Parazoarcus communis: one gene and its partner. The protein of the gene in region 1 binds, or shares a complex with, the protein of each later gene. Links are inferred from orthologs where the notes say so. Each region holds a gene or a part of one and is shown in the gene's direction. Other genes may lie near its edges.

Evidence for each region.
Region 2: the proteins of CEW87_RS00605 (region 1) and dapF are in contact, whole or in part, in a solved structure (PDB 5YGU), measured with the Escherichia coli proteins. The link is inferred for Parazoarcus communis from one-to-one orthologs.

What each region holds. Positions count from the first base shown.
Region 1 is NZ_CP022188.1:132,984-141,589, reverse strand. What follows is about bases 5,761-8,606. They hold CEW87_RS00605 (RNA pyrophosphohydrolase), read left to right. Parts: upstream 5,761-6,842; coding sequence 6,843-7,370; downstream 7,371-8,606. Other genes in these bases: coq7 (2-polyprenyl-3-methyl-6-methoxy-1,4-benzoquinone monooxygenase), read left to right, coding at 7,985-8,605; CEW87_RS00600 (CNP1-like family protein), read left to right, coding at 7,435-7,938; CEW87_RS00610 (proline--tRNA ligase), read right to left, coding at 5,761-6,671. Also shown: CEW87_RS00635 (carbon-nitrogen hydrolase family protein), read left to right, coding at 1-667; metalloprotease TldD, read left to right, coding at 746-2,188; CEW87_RS00620 (bactofilin family protein), read left to right, coding at 3,597-4,229; CEW87_RS00615 (lytic transglycosylase domain-containing protein), read right to left, coding at 4,253-4,906; more of CEW87_RS00610, read right to left, coding at 4,926-5,760. UniProt on the Escherichia coli protein: Master regulator of 5'-end-dependent mRNA decay.
Region 2 is NZ_CP022188.1:2,524,585-2,533,189, forward strand. The notes cover bases 271-3,115. They hold dapF (diaminopimelate epimerase), read left to right. Parts: upstream 271-1,198; coding sequence 1,199-2,032; downstream 2,033-3,115. Other genes in these bases: CEW87_RS11535 (lysophospholipid acyltransferase family protein), read left to right, coding at 271-859; CEW87_RS11540 (hypothetical protein), read right to left, coding at 853-1,107; CEW87_RS11550 (DUF484 family protein), read left to right, coding at 2,082-2,735; CEW87_RS11555 (tyrosine recombinase XerC), read left to right, coding at 2,740-3,115. Outside these bases: more of CEW87_RS11535, read left to right, coding at 1-270; more of CEW87_RS11555, read left to right, coding at 3,116-3,651; CEW87_RS11560 (helix-turn-helix domain-containing protein), read left to right, coding at 3,876-4,283; CEW87_RS11565 (class I SAM-dependent rRNA methyltransferase), read left to right, coding at 4,362-5,552; CEW87_RS11570 (hypothetical protein), read right to left, coding at 5,592-5,945; Holliday junction branch migration DNA helicase RuvB, read right to left, coding at 6,154-7,212; Holliday junction branch migration protein RuvA, read right to left, coding at 7,257-7,856; CEW87_RS11585 (HAD family hydrolase), read right to left, coding at 7,918-8,586; CEW87_RS11590 (prenyltransferase), read right to left, coding at 8,583-8,605. UniProt on the Escherichia coli protein: Involved in the succinylase branch of the L-lysine biosynthesis and in the biosynthesis of the pentapeptide incorporated in the peptidoglycan moiety. Catalyzes the stereoinversion of LL-2,6-diaminopimelate (L,L-DAP) to meso-diaminopimelate (meso-DAP).

The sequences.
Region 1 (8,606 bases):
GATGTCGACCGACGAAATGGCCAAGGTCAGGGCGCGCGAGTCCGAGGGCAGCGGGCCGATACAGGATTTCCTGAGCGCGGCAGCAAAGCGTCACCGCGTGTGGCTGGTGGGTGGCACGCTGCCGCTGGTCGCGGAGGCCGACAACAAGGTGCGCAACAGCACGCTGGTGTTCGACGACCGCGGCGAACGACGCGCCCGCTACGACAAGATTCACCTGTTCGGTTTTCAGCGCGGTGCCGAGCGCTACGACGAGTCGGTTACCATTGAGCCGGGACAGACGGTGAGCACTTTCGACTCGCCTGTGGGCCGGACTGGGCTGTCGGTGTGTTACGACCTGCGTTTTCCGGAGCTGTTCCGGGCCATGGGGGTGGTGAATCTCATCATCCTGCCGGCGGCCTTCACTTACACGACGGGTCGTGCGCACTGGGAAGTCCTGCTGCGTGCCCGCGCGATCGAGAATCAGTGCTACGTCATGGCGCCCGCACAGGGCGGCGAGCACCCTGGTGGCAGGGTGACCTGGGGGCATACGATGATCGTCGATCCCTGGGGCGAAGTGATGAATGTGCTCGAAACCGGGCCCGGCGTGGTGACGGCGGATGTGGACTTTGAGCGTCTTGCCTCGCTGCGTGACAGCCTGCCGGCCCTGCGCCACCGCTGTCTCGGTTAACCTGCGGCCCTTGCCTGAGTGGCAGAATGATCGAATTCGCGCGAGCCGGGTCAAAGCGGTAGCGCCTAAACTGGATACATGATGAGCAAGAACCCCCTGAAAATTGCCGACAAATACCTGCTCTCGCCCTATGGGCTGGGAGAGGCCGAGCTGGAAAAGGTGTTCCGCAAGCTGATGCGGCATCAGATCGATTACGCCGACCTGTATTTTCAGTATCAGCGCTCCGAGGCCTGGAGTCTGGAGGAGGGCATCGTCAAGTCCGGCAGCTTCGACATCGAACAGGGCGTCGGTGTGCGTGCCATCAGTGGCGAGAAGACGGCCTTTGCCTATTCGGACGATATCTCGCTGGACGCGCTTGTCGGTGCCGCGACCGCAACCCGTGCGATCGCCGACGTCGGTGATCGGCGCAAGGCAGTGATCACGCCTTACAAGACGCGCAGCCGCCTGTATCGTGCGGATGATCCGCTCGATTCGCTCGACGACACCGCCAAGGTGAAGCTGCTGGAGCGGCTGGAGAGCTTTGCCCGCGCCGAAGATCCGCGCGTTACCCAGGTCATGGCACACATCGCCGGCTCCTGGGAGGTCGTGCTGGTGGCGCGCAACGATGGCCATATGGCCGCTGATGTGCGTCCGCTGGTGCGGGTGTCGATCACGGTGATCATGGAGTCCAACGGCCGGCGCGAGCAGGGCAGTGCCGGCGGCGGCGGACGTTACGATTACGGCTATTTCTGCGACGAACGCCTTCAGGACTACGCCAGGGCTGCAGTGCATCAGGCCAGTGTCAACATCGATGCCGACCCGGCGCCGGCCGGTACCATGCCGGTCGTGCTCGGCCCCGGCTGGCCGGGCATCCTGCTGCACGAGGCAATCGGTCACGGGCTGGAGGGCGACTTCAACCGCAAGGGCAGTTCGGCGTTTGCCGGACGCATCGGCCAGCAGGTTGCAGCACGTGGCGTCACGGTGGTCGATGACGGCACCATCCCGGATCGTCGCGGTTCCCTGAGCATCGACGACGAAGGCAATCCGACCGAAAACACCGTGCTGATCGAGGATGGCATTCTCACCGGCTACATGCAGGATACGATGAACGCCCGCCTGATGGGCATGGCGCCGACCGGCAACGGTCGTCGTGAGTCCTACGCCCACCTGCCGCTGCCGCGCATGACCAATACCTACATGCTCAATGGCGACAAGGACCCGGCCGAGATCATCAAGTCGGTCAAGAAGGGGCTGTACGCCGTGAATTTCGGCGGCGGACAGGTCGACATCACGTCGGGCAAGTTCGTGTTTTCGACCGCCGAAGCCTATCTGATCGAGAACGGCAAGGTGACGCGTCCGGTGAAGGGCGCAACCCTGATCGGCAACGGCCCCGATGTACTGACCCGTGTGAGCATGATCGGCAACGACATGGCACTCGATCCCGGTGTTGGTACCTGTGGCAAGGACGGCCAGAGCGTGCCAGTTGGCGTCGGTCAGCCCACCCTGCGTATTGACGGGCTCACCGTCGGCGGCACCGCCTGAGCGACGCTTAGCCCGGCGCGCCTGGCGCTGAGTGGCACTTGCTGCGAAAGCGCTCCGGGTCCAGCTCGTGGCGCTGTAGCAGGCGGTAGAACTCGGTGCGATTGCGCTCGGCCAGTCTGGCCGCGTCGGACACGTTGCCGCCGGTCAGGGACAGCAGCTGGGTCAGGTAGTCCCGTTCGAAGCGTGCTTTCGCTTCGGCATAGCTCAGGCGCGTGCACGAGCTTCCGTGCAGCGCGCGCTCAACCTGGGCGAGTGAAATCTGTGTGCCGGTACTGAGGGCGCACACCTGCTCGATCACGTTCTGCAACTCACGGATGTTTCCCGGCCAGTCGGCCAGGCACAAGGCCTGCAGTGCCCGCGCCGAGAATCCGCGCAGACGCTTGCTGTCGCGCCGGGCAATGTCCTCCAGGAAGTGTGTGGCGAGCAGGGGAATGTCCTCGCGCCGTTCATCGAGCGAGGGCAGATGGAGGCCGACGACCTTGATCCGGTAATAGAGATCCTCCCGAAAGCGTCCCTCTGCCCGCGCGCTGCGCAGGTCGCAATGCGTGGCTGACAGAATGCGCACGTCGACCGGCCGACTGTGCATGGCGCCGACGGCCCGCACTGATCGCTCCTGCAGCACCCGCAGCAACTTGGTCTGCAGCGTCAGCGGCATGTCTCCGATCTCATCGAGCAGCAAGGTGCCCCCATTGGCGGCTTCGAACAGACCTGGATGGGCGTTGATGGCGCCGCTGAATGCGCCGCGGACATGACCGAATAGTTCGGATTCGAGCAGATGCTCGGGAATGGCACTGCAGTTGATCGCGATGAAGGGGGCGGCTGCGCGCGGACTGGACTGGTGGATGAAGCGTGCCAGCAGCTCCTTGCCACTGCCACTCTCTCCCTGAATCAGCACGCTCGCATCGGTATTGGCAAGCATCCGCGCTTCATCCAGCAAAGTCTGCATGCGCTCGCTGCGGCTGATGATGGCCGGTCCGGCGCTGCTGCCGGTCACGCGTGTGGCCGGCTGCGGCAGATGCGCGCGACGGCTTGGGCGGTCGGAAGACGGTTGGAGGAGCATTGGGTGATGGTGTCGTCTATGCTTGAATGGTAAAGCGCAATGAACCGAGTGTAGGCGGGGCGAGCGGCTGCCTCCGGTAAGCAAGTGCAAGATGATGTTTCAATGCCGGGGCGTCGCCGTTTCACGACATCGGGAAGTGCATTTGCAGCAAGCCATTCGGCCTTTGGTGAAGTTTTCTGTCGCCTGATAGCGACACATTTCGATGTGTTGCCCGGGTGGTCGGAGCGGTTCCGCACGCCGCCAGTCTTCAGGTTATTGTCGTGTAAGGCTTTTTCCTGTCGGGTACGGTGCTTGCAATACGCTGCCTTGATGCTCCATTCCGGAGCGTCGCCTCAATCAGGAGATGCCATGTTCAACAAGCCCAGCATGTTCCCCAAATCATCCGAACCCGCTGTAGGTCGCAGTTCGAGGCCTGTCGGCAGTACTTCGCCGGCGCTCACGACGAGCACGACGTCTTCCGGCACGAGCACATCGCCGAGTACGGTGTCGCCTGCACCCGACAGTGTGTCGAAGCCTGTGGATCAGGGCGTAAACCGGGCCGATGGGGGCGCAAGCGCGGCGGAGGCGACGGGCAGTGGCAGCCGTTTGATCGTCGGTCCTGACGTCAAGCTCAAGGGCGCCGAGATTCTCGATTGCGATACGCTGGTGGTCGAGGGCCGCGTCGAGGCAACGATGGACAGCCGGGTGATCCGCATCGCCGAAGCGGGCGCCTTCAGTGGCAAGGTCGGAATCGACATCGCCGAGATTCATGGCGTGTTCGACGGTGAGCTGACCGCTCGCGAGCAGTTGTTCATTCATTCCACCGGCCGTGTCAGTGGCAAGATCCGCTATGGCCGGATCCTGATCGAAGAAGGCGGTGAAGTGTCGGGCGATGTTCAGCCGCTTGCAGCCGCAGCGAAATCCGAGCAGCGCCCGCAGGACAAGCCTTCAAGCTCGACCTCGAGTCCCGAGGTGAAGTCGCTGACGGCCGTGGCTGGCTGACTGCGCGCCGTCGGGCGCGGTACTCAGTTGGGCTTTACCGCGCCTTCGCCGGCCGCAAGGCGTGTGGGTGTCCACGACCAGTGGCGCTCCCAGGCCGTGCGCACCAGGTTGGGGTAGGTCGGTTTGCCCAGGCTGCCGTTGTACCGCCCCAGTGCGCGGTAGAGGTCGCCTTTCTCGATGTCGAGGTAGTGGCGAAGAATGGTGCAGCCGTAGCGCAGGTTCGTGCGCAGGTGGAACAGGTTGTCATCTTCGCGCCCGATGACCTTCAGCCAGAACGGCATGACCTGCATGAATCCTCTCGCACCTGCAGACGAGATCGCGTATTTGCGGAAGTTGCTTTCGACCTGAATCAGGCCGAGCACCATCTGCGGGTCGAGTCCCGCTCGCGTCGCCTCGTAATGAATCGAAGTGAGCAGCTCGGTGCGGTAGTTCTCGTCGGGGATGCGTTTTTCCAGCCTGCGCGACATGTCGCTCAGCCAGCGGGCGCGTTCGCCTGCGTCGCCGATCGGCAGGGTGGGCGGGGCGGCGTCACTGACCGCTTCATGCAGGGCTGCGCGCACGCTCGCCGCGAGCGGTTCGTACTGCTGCGCGCCTGCAAACGCCTGGCTCGCAGCAAGCGACAGCAGCACAGCCCCCAGCAGGCGGCGCGTGTTCCGGAACGGGCGGGGGGCTGTCATGAGCTAGGGGCTGGCCGGTTCAGGCGCGCAGCTGAGCGATGACGTGGGCGGCGATGTCTGCAGGCGCGAGCTTGTGTTGCTCGCCATCGCGGCGGGTCTGGTACTCGACCATGCCTTCCTTCAGCCCGCGGTCGCCGATCGTGACCCGGTGCGGAACACCGATCAGCTCCCAGTCTGCAAACATGACGCCCGGGCGCTCGTCGCGATCGTCGAGGATGACGTCGATGCCGGCATTCTTCAGCGTCTCGTAGAGCCTGGTCGCTTCGTCGCGCACGAGTTCGGACTTGCCCCAGCCGACGCCACAGATCACCACCTCGAACGGCGCGATTGCCGCCGGCCAGATGATTCCGCGCTCATCGTGGTTTTGCTCGATGGCAGCACCGACAATGCGGGTCACCCCGATGCCGTAGCAGCCCATCTCGAAGTGCTTCGGCTTGCCGTCGATATCGAGGAAGCTCGCATTCATGGCCTTCGAATACTTGTTGCCGAGATAGAACACATGGCCCACCTCGATGCCGCGCTGGATGGCGAGCACGCCCTTGCCATCGGGTGAGGGGTCGCCCTCGACCACGTTGCGGATGTCGGCAACGAAATCGGGCTCGGGCAGGTCGCGCCCCCAGTTGACGCCGGTGTAGTGGAAGTCTTCCTCGTTGGCACCGCAGATGAAGTCGGCCATGTTGGCAACGCTGCGGTCGGCAACAATGCGGACGGGCTTCCTGAGCCCGATCGGGCCCAGGTAGCCGGGCTTGCAGCCGAAGTGCTCGATGATTTCGGCCTCGGTCGCAAAGCGGAAATCGCTCCCCAGTCCTTCGATCTTGCCGGCCTTCACTTCGTTCAGCGAGTGGTCTCCGCGAACCAGCAGCAGCCACACGGTGGTCTTGACGACCTCGCCCTTGTCGTCGGTTTCATCGCTTGCCAGCACGAGCGACTTGACCGTCGTGTCGAGCCCAACCTGAAGGAGGTCGGCGACATCGGCGCAGGTCGCCTTGCCCGGGGTCGGTGTCTTCTCGAGTGCGCCCCGCGCTTCGCCGCGAACAGCCTGCAGGGCCAGCGCCTCGGCGAGTTCGATATTGGCTGCGTAGTCGGAGTCAGGGCAATAGACGATGGCGTCTTCGCCGGTATCGGCAATTACCTGGAATTCGTGCGAACGGTCACCGCCGATGGCACCGGTGTCGGCCGCAACGGCACGATACTCGAGGCCGATGCGGTCGAAGATGCGGCAGTACGTCGCGTACATGTTGTCGTAACTGCGGCCGGCTGCTTCCGCATCGCGGTCGAAGGAGTAGGCGTCCTTCATCACGAATTCGCGCCCACGCATCACGCCGAAGCGGGGACGGCGCTCGTCGCGGAACTTGGTCTGGATCTGGTAGAAGTTCTTCGGCAACTGACGATAGCTCTTCAGTTCCTGGCGGGCGATGTCGGTCACCACCTCTTCAGAAGTCGGCTGCATGGCGAAGTCACGATCGTGACGGTCCTTGAAGCGCAGCATTTCCGGGCCCATCTTGTCCCAGCGCCCTGTCTCCTGCCACAACTCGGCAGGCTGCACGATCGGCATCACCACTTCCATTGCCCCTGCGCGATCGAGTTCGTCGCGGATGATGGCCTCGACCTTGCGAATCGAACGCAGGCCCATCGGCATGTAGTTGTAGATGCCCGCGGCGACCTTGCGGATCATGCCTGCGCGCAGCATCAGCTTCTGGCTGACGACTTCGGCGTCTGAAGGGGCTTCCTTGAGGGTGAACAGATGAAACTGGCTGGCGCGCATGGGAATTTCGTCGGATTGTAGTGTCGAATCTGCGAATTCTAGCGTATGCCGGCACCGGGGTGCGGAGGTCCCGCCAAGTCGATTGCCGGGAACGACGGATGGGGCGTGCTTTCAAAGTGGTCGCAAGTGTGGAAAAATCCGTGTCAACTAAGCCAAATTGAAGGTTTGATCATGCTCGATCGTGAAGGCTATCGCCCGAACGTCGGCATCATCCTGGTCAACACGCGTAATGAGGTGTTTTGGGGTAAGCGCATTCGTGAGCACTCGTGGCAGTTCCCGCAAGGTGGCATCAAGCACGGCGAAACGCCGGAGCAGGCCATGTACCGGGAATTGTTCGAGGAGGTCGGTTTGCGCCCGGAGCACGTCAAGATCCTCGGCCGCACACGCGGCTGGTTGCGCTATGACGTTCCCAAGCACTGGATAAAGCGGGAATGGCGCAACACCTATCGTGGACAGAAACAGATCTGGTTTCTGTTGCGACTGGTTGGGCGTGATACGGATGTATGCCTGCGCGCCAGTACTCACCCGGAGTTCGATGCCTGGCGTTGGAATGACTTCTGGGTTCCGCTCGATGCTGTCATCGAGTTCAAGCGCCAAGTGTACCAACTGGCGCTGACGGAACTGTCCAGAGTGTTGTTTCGCGCCCGCTCTTTCGAACTGCCCGATGCCTACCGGCTTGACGAAGGGCCTTCCGCCTGAGACGGGGGGCGTTCGTTCATCTTGCAGATATGGGGCCACTGGCCTCGTATCGGGAGCTATTGTCTTGAATCTCCGTAATGTGCGTCGCATGCTGTTCGGGCTGGTGGCGCCCGCGCTGTTATCTGCGCTGGCCTCGTCTAACGTGTTTGCGCAGGAGTCGTTCGAAGACCGCGTCGCCAACTGGAAGGAAGGTGATGTGGCCATGCCGGCTGCGCCTGCCGAAGCCAGCCTGCATGAGTTCTTTGTAAGTGCGTCGTCGCCGAACCGTTTCATGTTCGACCGCGACACGCTCACCGTCGGTGCCGATCAGGTCGTGCGCTATGTGCTGGTGATTCGCACCCCGGGTGGTGCCGAGAATGTCACGTTCGAGGGGATCCGCTGTAATACGAACGAGCGCCGGATTTATGCCAGCCGCAGCAGTCGCGGTGAGTGGGTGCCGGTCAAGGGCAGCGAATGGGCTCCGATCCTCGACAATACCTACAACCGTCCTCGTGCCGCGCTGGCCTACGAACTGTTCTGCGACGGACCGGCCCCCCGCGAAGTGTCGATGAAGTGCTGCGCCGCCTGAAATCCGGCTACGGGACGGTGGCGAGTCCGATGCAGGGAGGCAGGTAATGCTCGATCAGGCCATCATTCATTTCGACAAGGCGCTGCGGACGGTCTTCGCGCCGGCAATGACCGTCAGGCCGGTGCCGGGCAATGATCTGCCCGATGCGCCGCTTGACGAAGACGAGAAGCGTCATGCTGCCGCGCTGATGCGCGTCAATCACTGTGGGGAGATCTGTGCGCAGGCTCTTTACCAGGGGCAGGCACTGATGTCCAAGGACGAGTCGATCCGAAAGGCGCTTGAACAGGCGTCTCAGGAAGAGACCGAGCACCTTGCCTGGACTGAGCAGCGTATCGCCGAACTCGGCGGACGCAAGAGTCTGCTCAACCCCCTTTGGTATGGCAGCTCGCTTGCTGTCGGCATGCTGGCGGGTCGCTTTGGCGATCGCTGGAATCTCGGCTTCCTGGCGGAGACCGAGCGCCAGGTCGAGTCGCACCTCCATGGGCATCTGGAGCGCCTTCCCACTGAAGATCGCAAATCACGCGCGATTGTCGAGCAGATGAAGGCGGATGAGATCAGTCACGCCAATACAGCGGTCCGGCTCGGCGCCAACGAGCTTCCAGCGCCCGTCAAGGGCTTGATGAAGCTGTTTTCGCGGGTGATGACCGAAACGGTCTACCGCGTTTGAG
Region 2 (8,605 bases), 2.4 Mb from region 1 along the record:
GGCGGTATTCTGGCTGCTGCACTGGCTGCCGCTTGCGGTGCTGGCGCGACTGGGCGAGGCGCTGGGGCTGCTGCTTCATGTGTTTGCCTTGCCGCGCCGGCATGTGGTGGATACCAATCTGAAGCTGTGCTTTCCCGAACTTGATGCGCGGCAGCGGCGTCAGCTCTCGCGTCGTCATTTTCGTACAGTGGGGCGCAGCCTGCTCGAGCGCGGCCTGTTGTGGTGGGGCAGCCGCGAGCGTCTCGAGCGCATCGTCAGAATCGAGGGCGGCGACCGTGTGCGGGCACTGCAGGCGGCGGGGACGCCGGTCATCCTGCTTGCCCCCCATTTTGTCGGACTCGACATGGGCGGGACGCGGGTGACGATGGACTTCGATATCGTCAGTGTCTATGCGCGCCAGAAGAAGAATCCGGTGCTCGATCGCTGGCTTTATCATGGCCGCAGCCGGTTTGGCGATCAGCTGCTGCTCGCGCGGCAGGATGGCGTGCGCAGCTCGGTGAAGGCGATGAAGGCCGGGCGCCCGTTCTACTACCTGCCGGACATGGATTACGGTCGGCGCGATGCGATCTTTGTCCCCTTTTTCGGTGTGCCGGCGGCTACCATCACCGGACTGCCGCGGCTTGCCCGCGTGGCCGGCGCAGCGGTGCTGCCCTGTGTCACGAAGATGTTGCCCGGCGGCGCCGGCTACGTCGTCGAGATCGGCGAGGCATGGTCCGACTTTCCGAGCGCGGATGTCGAGGCCGACACGCTGCGCATGAACGAGTGGATCGAGTCGGTCGTGCGCACGATGCCGGAGCAGTACTACTGGGTGCACAGGCGGTTCAAGACGCGCCCCGTGGGCGAGGCCAAGCTCTACTGATCTGCTGCAGGCGCGTCGGCGTCCGCGAGATGGCGCAGGACCACGGGAAAGGCGGCGCTGCCGAGTAGGGCAATCGCAGAGACGATGAGCGCAATTGCGGTGCCGCTTTCGGCAAGCACCGGATGCACATCGCTGAAGTCTCCCGCCAGCAGCACCAGGCCGCCAAGCAGACAGGCAAGGCCGGGCAGGCCGAGCAACCATGCGGAAATCGGGAGAGCTGAGCGGCGTGGCGCTGGCGTATTGGTCATGTCCCGAATTCTCTCACGATGACGCGTGCTGGACGATACCCGGGTGCAGGAGGAGAATCCGGGCACGCTTTCCGCATTGATCAGAACTCCCATGAAACTGCGCTTTACCAAGATGCATGGCCTCGGCAACGACTTTGTCGTGATCGACGCAACCCGTGAACCGGTTGAACTCACTCCCGAGCGCGTCCGGGCGATCGCCGATCGCCATTTCGGCGTCGGTTGCGACCAGCTCCTGGTGGTCGAGCCGCCGAGCCGGCCGGCTGTCGATTTCCGCTACCGCATTTTCAATGCCGACGGCGGCGAAGTCGAACAATGCGGCAACGGCGCACGCTGCTTCGTGCGCTTCGTATACGACAAAAAACTGACCGACAAGGCCGACATCAGCGTCGAGACCCGCTCCGGCATCATTTCGCCGCGTTTGCGCGAGGATGGGCTGGTCACGGTCGATATGGGTGTGCCCGTCCTCACTTCTGCCGAGGTCCCCTTCGTCTCCGACTCCGACGCGATCGTGCAGCCACTCGAGGTGGGCGGCGACATGCTTGCGATCACGGCCGTATCGATGGGAAACCCGCACGCCGTTCAGGTCGTGGCCAACGTCGATGCGGCCCCGGTCGAAACCCAGGGGCCGCTGATCGAGCACCACCCGCGTTTTCCCGCGCGGGTGAATGCAGGCTTCGTGCAGGTGGTGGATGCGCACCGCATTCGCTTGCGCGTGTTTGAGCGCGGATCCGGGGAAACCCTGGCCTGCGGCACCGGGGCATGTGCCGCAGTGGCGGCGTCGATACTGCGCGAACTGGTTGTTTCGCCGGTGCGGGTGGAAACCCGTGGCGGTGAGCTTGAGATTGCCTGGGAAGGTCCAGGCACGCCGGTGCTGATGACTGGCCCGGCAGTAACGGTTTTTGAGGGCGAGATGAATCTCGTCTGATGTCTGGAGACATGCAACAGGGCTTGATGCCCGACAGGAGCTATTGCCGATGAATGCCGATGAAGTCGCACGCTATCTGCGCGACAACCCTGATTTTCTGTCCGACCATGGCGAGCTGTTCACCGAACTGACCGTGCCGCACCCGCAGCACGAAGGCCAGGCGATCTCGCTTGCGGAACGGCAGCTTCACGCCCTGCGCGACAAGATCCGCCTGCTGGAGGTCAAGCTTGCCGAACTGATTCGCTTTGGCGAGGAGAACGACGAGATCAGCGAAAAAGTGCATCGGCTGACCCTGTTGCTGCTCGAGGCGCACGGTTACGAAGGCGTCCGCCACGAACTTTTTTCCAGTATGCAGCAGGACTTCGCCATTCCTCATGTCGCGCTGCGAATCTGGAACAGCGTGCTGGCTCGCAGCGACGAGGACTTCGCGCCCGTTGGCGAAGGCGTGCGCCTGTTTGCGGGCGACCTCCGTCACCCGTATTGCGGTGCGCCGAGCAACATCGAAGTGCTGAGCTGGTTTGGCGAGTCGGCACCGCATGTGCGTTCCGTAGCCCTCATGCCGCTGCGTCGGCAGACTCAGGTGGTCGGTCTTCTGGCCCTGGGCAGTGAAGAGCCCGAGCGTTTCTACCCCGAGATGGGCACCCTGTATCTCGGCCGGATCGGTGAGCTTGCCGCCGCCGCGCTGCTCGGGGAGATCGGCTGAGCGCATGCCTGAGCCACTTGCCGCAGCGCTGGCACCGGTCTGGGTCGAAGGCTATCTGGGGTGGCTTGCGACCCAGCGCCGTGCCGCCGCGCTGACGCTGGAGAACTACCGTCGGGATCTGCTGCGCTTGCACAGCCTTGCACAGGGGCGCGACCCCGGTGCCCTGAGCGCGGCCGAGATTCGCCGCTTCGTGGGGCGCATGCATGCAGAAGGCCTGGGCGGGCGCTCGATTGCGCGCTGCCTGTCGGCCTGGCGCGGCCTGTATCGGTGGCTGATCCGCCACCATGGGCTCAAGCACAATCCGGTGGACGGTATTCGTGCACCAAAATCGCCGGCGACACTGCCGCGCGTGCTGTCTCCCGATCAGGCAAAGGCCTTGCTCGACGCCCCGGCCGACAGCCTGCTCGAGATTCGCGATCTGGCAATGTTCGAACTGTTCTACTCGTCAGGTCTGCGCCTGTCCGAACTCGCCGGGCTTGGACTCGATGATGCGAGCGATCTTGAGGGCGGCATGGTGACGGTGCGCGGCAAGCGCGGCAAGACGCGCAGCGTGCCGGTCGGCAGCCAGGCGGTCGAGGCGGTCAGGCAGTGGCTTGAGGTGCGCGGGCAGGTGCCGGTCGGCAGTCCGACCCTGTTCGTGACGCGTACGGGCGGACGAATGAGCCCGGGGGCGATTCGCAGCAGGCTCACCCTGAGAGCCGGTACGGTGGGCCTGGGCGTGCATGTCCATCCGCACATGCTGCGTCACAGTTTCGCCAGCCACGTGCTGCAGTCGAGCGGGGACCTGCGTGCGGTTCAGGAACTGCTCGGCCACGCCAGCATCCGGACCACCCAGGTCTACACGCACCTTGATTTTCAGCACCTCGCCAGGATCTATGATGCCGCTCATCCGCGGGCACGGAAGGCGAAGGAATAGGCTGTAGCGTTCCCCATTTTGGGTATCGATAAATGCTGATACTCATTCGCGATCGGCTATGCTGTCGTGCATCAATCAACAATAAATAATAAGCGGCGATGTGCGTACAAGGCACTGAGCCGCAAGCAAGGATGCTTATGACATCTGAACCTTTCGCCCCCGATGAGGCTTCCATGGATGCTGGAATCGAAGCTCCGCCCGCAGAGAAAATAAAAAAGCAGCGCATGCTCCGGGATGTTGCCCTGCTGCTTGCAAAGCATGAAGTCCGGAACATGAAGCGCTGGTTCGAAGAGTTCGATCGCGACATCATGCTGCCCATCCTGCTCGGCGAAATTGCATTGCACAATATCGGCACGCCAAGTTCAGGCGCCGTCGACGGCGAAGGCTTGCCTGAGTGCACGCTCAAGCCCTGTAATGCCTATTCGATTGCGGCGGCCACCGGCCTCCCGCGTGAGACCGTTCGCCGCAAGGTGGCACGGCTTGTCGAGCTCGGCTGGGTGTCCCGGCGCAAGAACGGCCACCTCTATGTGTCCTCGGGCGCTTTGCACCACTTTGGTCATCTGATGAGCTCACGCGAGCTTCCGGATCTGATCGATACCGCGGATCGCGCCCGGCGCCTGCTCGGCGACTGACGGTGGGTGCTGGCAGGGCGGTGGCGCAAGGAGGCTGGTAAGGGCTAAACTTGGCGCCCTTTTGCTGGATCATCATCCATGGCTCGCCTTCATCTACGTCCCGGCAGGGAACGCACCGTCCTTCGTCGTCATCCCTGGATTTTCGCCGGCTCTGTCGATCATCTCGAAGGCCGCGCCCGTCCGGGCGACACGGTCGATGTGGTCGCTGCCGACGGCAAGGTGGTGGCGCGTGCAGCGTGGTCGCCCGAGTCACAGATCCGTGCCCGGGTGTGGTCACTGGATGCCGAAGCGGCAATCGATCACGCCTTTTTCAAGCGCAAGGTCGCTGAATCCGTCGCCCGGCGCGAGACGCATCCCATGTTGCGCGGGCAGGACGGTCAGCGGCTGATCCACGGCGAATCCGATGGATTGCCGGGCGTGATCGCGGATCGCTACGGTTCCGTCGTTGTGCTGCAGCTCACCAGTGCCGGCTCCGACAAGTGGCGCGATGCCATCGTGGCCGGTCTGGTGCAGGCGACGGGCTGCGCCGCCGTCTATGAACGCTCGGATTCCGACGTGCGCAGGCTGGAAGGCCTGGAGCCGCGCGCCGGAATTGCCTTCGGCGAACTGCCTGCCGAGGGGCTGCAGATCGTCGAAAATGGCGTGCGGATGGAGGTCGATGTGGTCGGTGGCCACAAGACCGGCTTTTATCTTGATCAGCGCGACAACCGCAAGCTCACCGGCGATCTTGCCCATGGGCGGCGGGTACTGAACTGCTTTTGCTACACCGGCGGCTTCTCCCTGCAGGCGCTGGCGGGTGGGGCGAGCAGCGTGCTGTCGATCGATTCGTCCGGCCCCGCACTTGCCACCGCCGCACGCAATTTGGCGCTCAACCCGCAACTCGATGCCGCGCGTGCCGAATGGAGCGAGGATGATGTGTTCGAGGCACTGCGCGGTTTGCGTGCCGAAGAGCGCAGTTTTGACCTGATCATCCTCGATCCGCCCAAGTTTGCGCCGTCCGCGGCTCACGCCGAACGTGCCTCGCGCGCATACAAGGACATCAACCTGTTCGGCTTCCGCCTGCTGGCGCCGGGTGGCATCCTGATGACCTATTCCTGCTCCGGTGGCATCGGGCTGGAGATGTTCCAGAAGATCGTCGCCAGTGCGGCAAGTGATGCCGGCGTCGACGCTCGCATCCTGCATCGACTGGCCGCTGCACCCGACCATCCGGTCGGCCTGGCCGTGCCCGAAGGCGAGTACCTCAAGGGACTTGCGATTCAGATCGGCTGATTGCCCACACGGGCGGGGGCCGCGAAGGCGTGCTTCCGCTCAGCGCTGGATGCTGGCCGACGGGGCGCGATCCGGGTTCGGCACCAGGTCGGCGAGGTTGAAAGCCAGCGTGATCAGGCCGAGTGCCATGAGCACGAGGCCGAAGTAGATTTTTTGCATGGCGGCGCCGGGCAGGCGTCGCACCTCGGCGTAGAAATGGTGGCGCAGGAAGATCAGCGCCATCGCCGCCATCGCCAGCAGACCGCCACCGAGCACTCTCGAGGCGGTGGCGTCGAACTGGCGACCGAAGGCCGGGTCCCATCTGTCGGGCAGAAAGAATTCCGGTGCCTGCAGCAGCAGGTGCAGGCCGCCAACCAGACAGAGCGTGAGCATCAGCACCTGGAAGGTCCGCATCAGTCGCCACCGTCGCAGTCATCACTGCCGCAGGCACTGTCCGTGTCCCGCGCCGCATGCGCAGAAGCGCTGTTCGCCGCCTTTTCAGTCAGACGGCTCCCGCGAGCATGTTTCCTGCGGTCCTTCGGTTTGCGTGATGGGCGAGCCAGAAGGAGCAGGATCCCGATCGCGGATACGATTACAAGCAGGCCCGCTGCCATTTCGGCGCTTATTGTCCGAACAGGTCGCTGCCCGGCAGGCGCGGGGCGTTGAGGCCGAAATGCTGCCAGATCGAATGCGTTGCCATGCGACCGCGCGGGGTACGCTGCAGGTAGCCCTGCTGGATCAGGTAGGGCTCGATGACGTCTTCGATGGTGTCGGAGGATTCGCCGATCGCCGCGGCGATGTTGTCGAGGCCGACCGGGCCGCCACCGAACTTTTCCAGCATTGCCAGCAGCAGCTTGCGGTCCATCAGATCGAGTCCGAGCACGTCGACGTCGAGCATCACCAGCGCTGCGTCTGCGACCGCACTGGTGATGTCGCCGCCGGACTTCACCTCGGCATAGTCGCGCACCCGGCGCAGCAGGCGGTTGGCGATGCGGGGGGTGCCGCGCGCGCGCCGGGCGATCTCGAGCGCACCGGCGTCGTCGATGCTGACGTTGAGCAGCCGTGCGGAGCGACTGACGATGTAGGCAAGTTCGTCCGGCGTGTAGAACTCGAGCCTGGAGACGATGCCGAAGCGGTCGCGCAAGGGGTTGGTGAGCATGCCCGCGCGGGTGGTTGCGCCCACCAGCGTGAACGGCGGCAGGTCGAGCTTGACCGAGCGTGCGGCCGGGCCTTCGCCGATCATGATGTCGATCTGGAAGTCTTCCAGCGCGGGATAGAGGATTTCCTCGACCACTGGTGACAGGCGGTGAATTTCATCGATGAAGAGGACGTCGTGCGGCTCGAGGTTTGTGAGCAGGGCGGCGAGGTCACCCGCGCGCTCCAGCACGGGCCCGGAGGTCTGCCGCATATTGACGCCCATCTCGGCAGCGACGATATGGGCCAGCGTGGTCTTGCCCAGACCCGGCGGGCCGAACAGCAGGACGTGGTCGAGCGCCTCCTTGCGGTTGCGCGCAGCTTCGATGAAGATCTCCAGCTGCTCGCGGATCTTCGCCTGTCCGACGTACTCGGCCAGTCGCTTGGGGCGCAGGGCACGCTCGATGGCGTCTTCCTTGCGGTCGGTGGGCTCCGCGGAGATCAGCCTTTCGGGTGCGGCCGAGCGCAGCTTGTCAGTTTCGATCATGGCGAGAGTTTAGCGACTTGGCGACAGGCTGTGCGGAGCAATGCTCATGCCTTCGACAGCAGCTTGAGTGCGGCTCGGATGCCGTCCGACACACCGATGTCCTCGCCCAGCCCCTTCATGGCGCCAAGGGCCTCGCGTTCGTTGTAGCCCAGTGCCAGCAGCGCGTTGAGAATATCGCTCTTCGCGTCCGGTGCGGCGTCGACGCCCGCGGCAAGGCGAATGCCGCCAGCGTTGGGCAGGGCCTTGCCGAGCTTGTCGCGCAACTCGAGCAGCAGGCGTTCGGCGGTCTTCTTGCCGATGCCGGGAATCTTCACCAGGCGGCCTGCCTCCTGCAGCGCGATCGCCTGGGCGAGATCGCTGACCGACAGACCGGACAGCACCGCCAGCGCCATGCGTGCGCCAATGCCGGAAATCTTCAGCAGCTGGCGGAAGGCGGTGCGCTCTTCGTCGGTGGCAAAGCCGTACAGGAAGTGACCGTCCTCGCGCACCGCAAGGTGGGTGTGCAGGCTGACCCGCTCGCCTGTCGCCGGCAGGTTGTAGAAGGTGCTCATGGGCACGTCGACTTCATAGCCGACGCCGTTGGCATCAACCAGAATCTGGGGTGGGTTCTTTTCCAGCAGCGTGCCGGTGATGCGTCCGATCATCAGTAGGGCTCCGGGTGCCGCTGCCTGTCTGTTGAACGGCTGCGGCGGGTTTCGGGTGGGGTCAGTCGGCCAGGCGGCGGGCGACTTCGTGGAGGTCGTTCATCACCGTGATGCCACGCGCCAGTACATCCTCTGCGGGGGACAGAAGGTCGGGCACCATCACCACCTGGGCGCCTGAAGCCAGTCCGCCGCGCACGCCGGTGTTCGAGTCCTCGAGGACCAGGCAATGCGCTATCGGCGTCTCAAGCAGGGCCGCCGCGGCCAGATAGATGTCGGGTGCCGGTTTGCCGTTACGCACTTCATCGCCGCCGATTACGCCCTTCAGCCGGTGCAGGATGCCGACGCCTTCGAGCTTGGGCAGTGCCCGGCTGCGCCGGGTGGAGGTGGCGACCGCGCCCGGCAGTCCGCGCAGCGCGAGCTGGTCGAGGAGTTCGGGAACGCCCGGCTTGAGCGGGAAGCGGCCGTCGACGATGGCTTGCTCGTAACGGCGGCCAAACTCGGCCTGGTGTTCGTCGATCGGGAAGCTCGGGCCAAAGGCGTCCTGCAGCAGGCGGTAGCCGTCGCGCGAATTCATGCCGATCATGCGCATCGCAACTTCATGATCCCAGGGCAGTCCGAGGTGCTCGCTTGCTTCACGGCCGATTGCGTAGGCGATGCGCTCGGAGTCGAGCAGGAGTCCGTCCATGTCGAAGATGATGGCGCGGACGGGGCGGGGGTCGAAGGCGGTCATGCGGAGATTCCGGATTGGG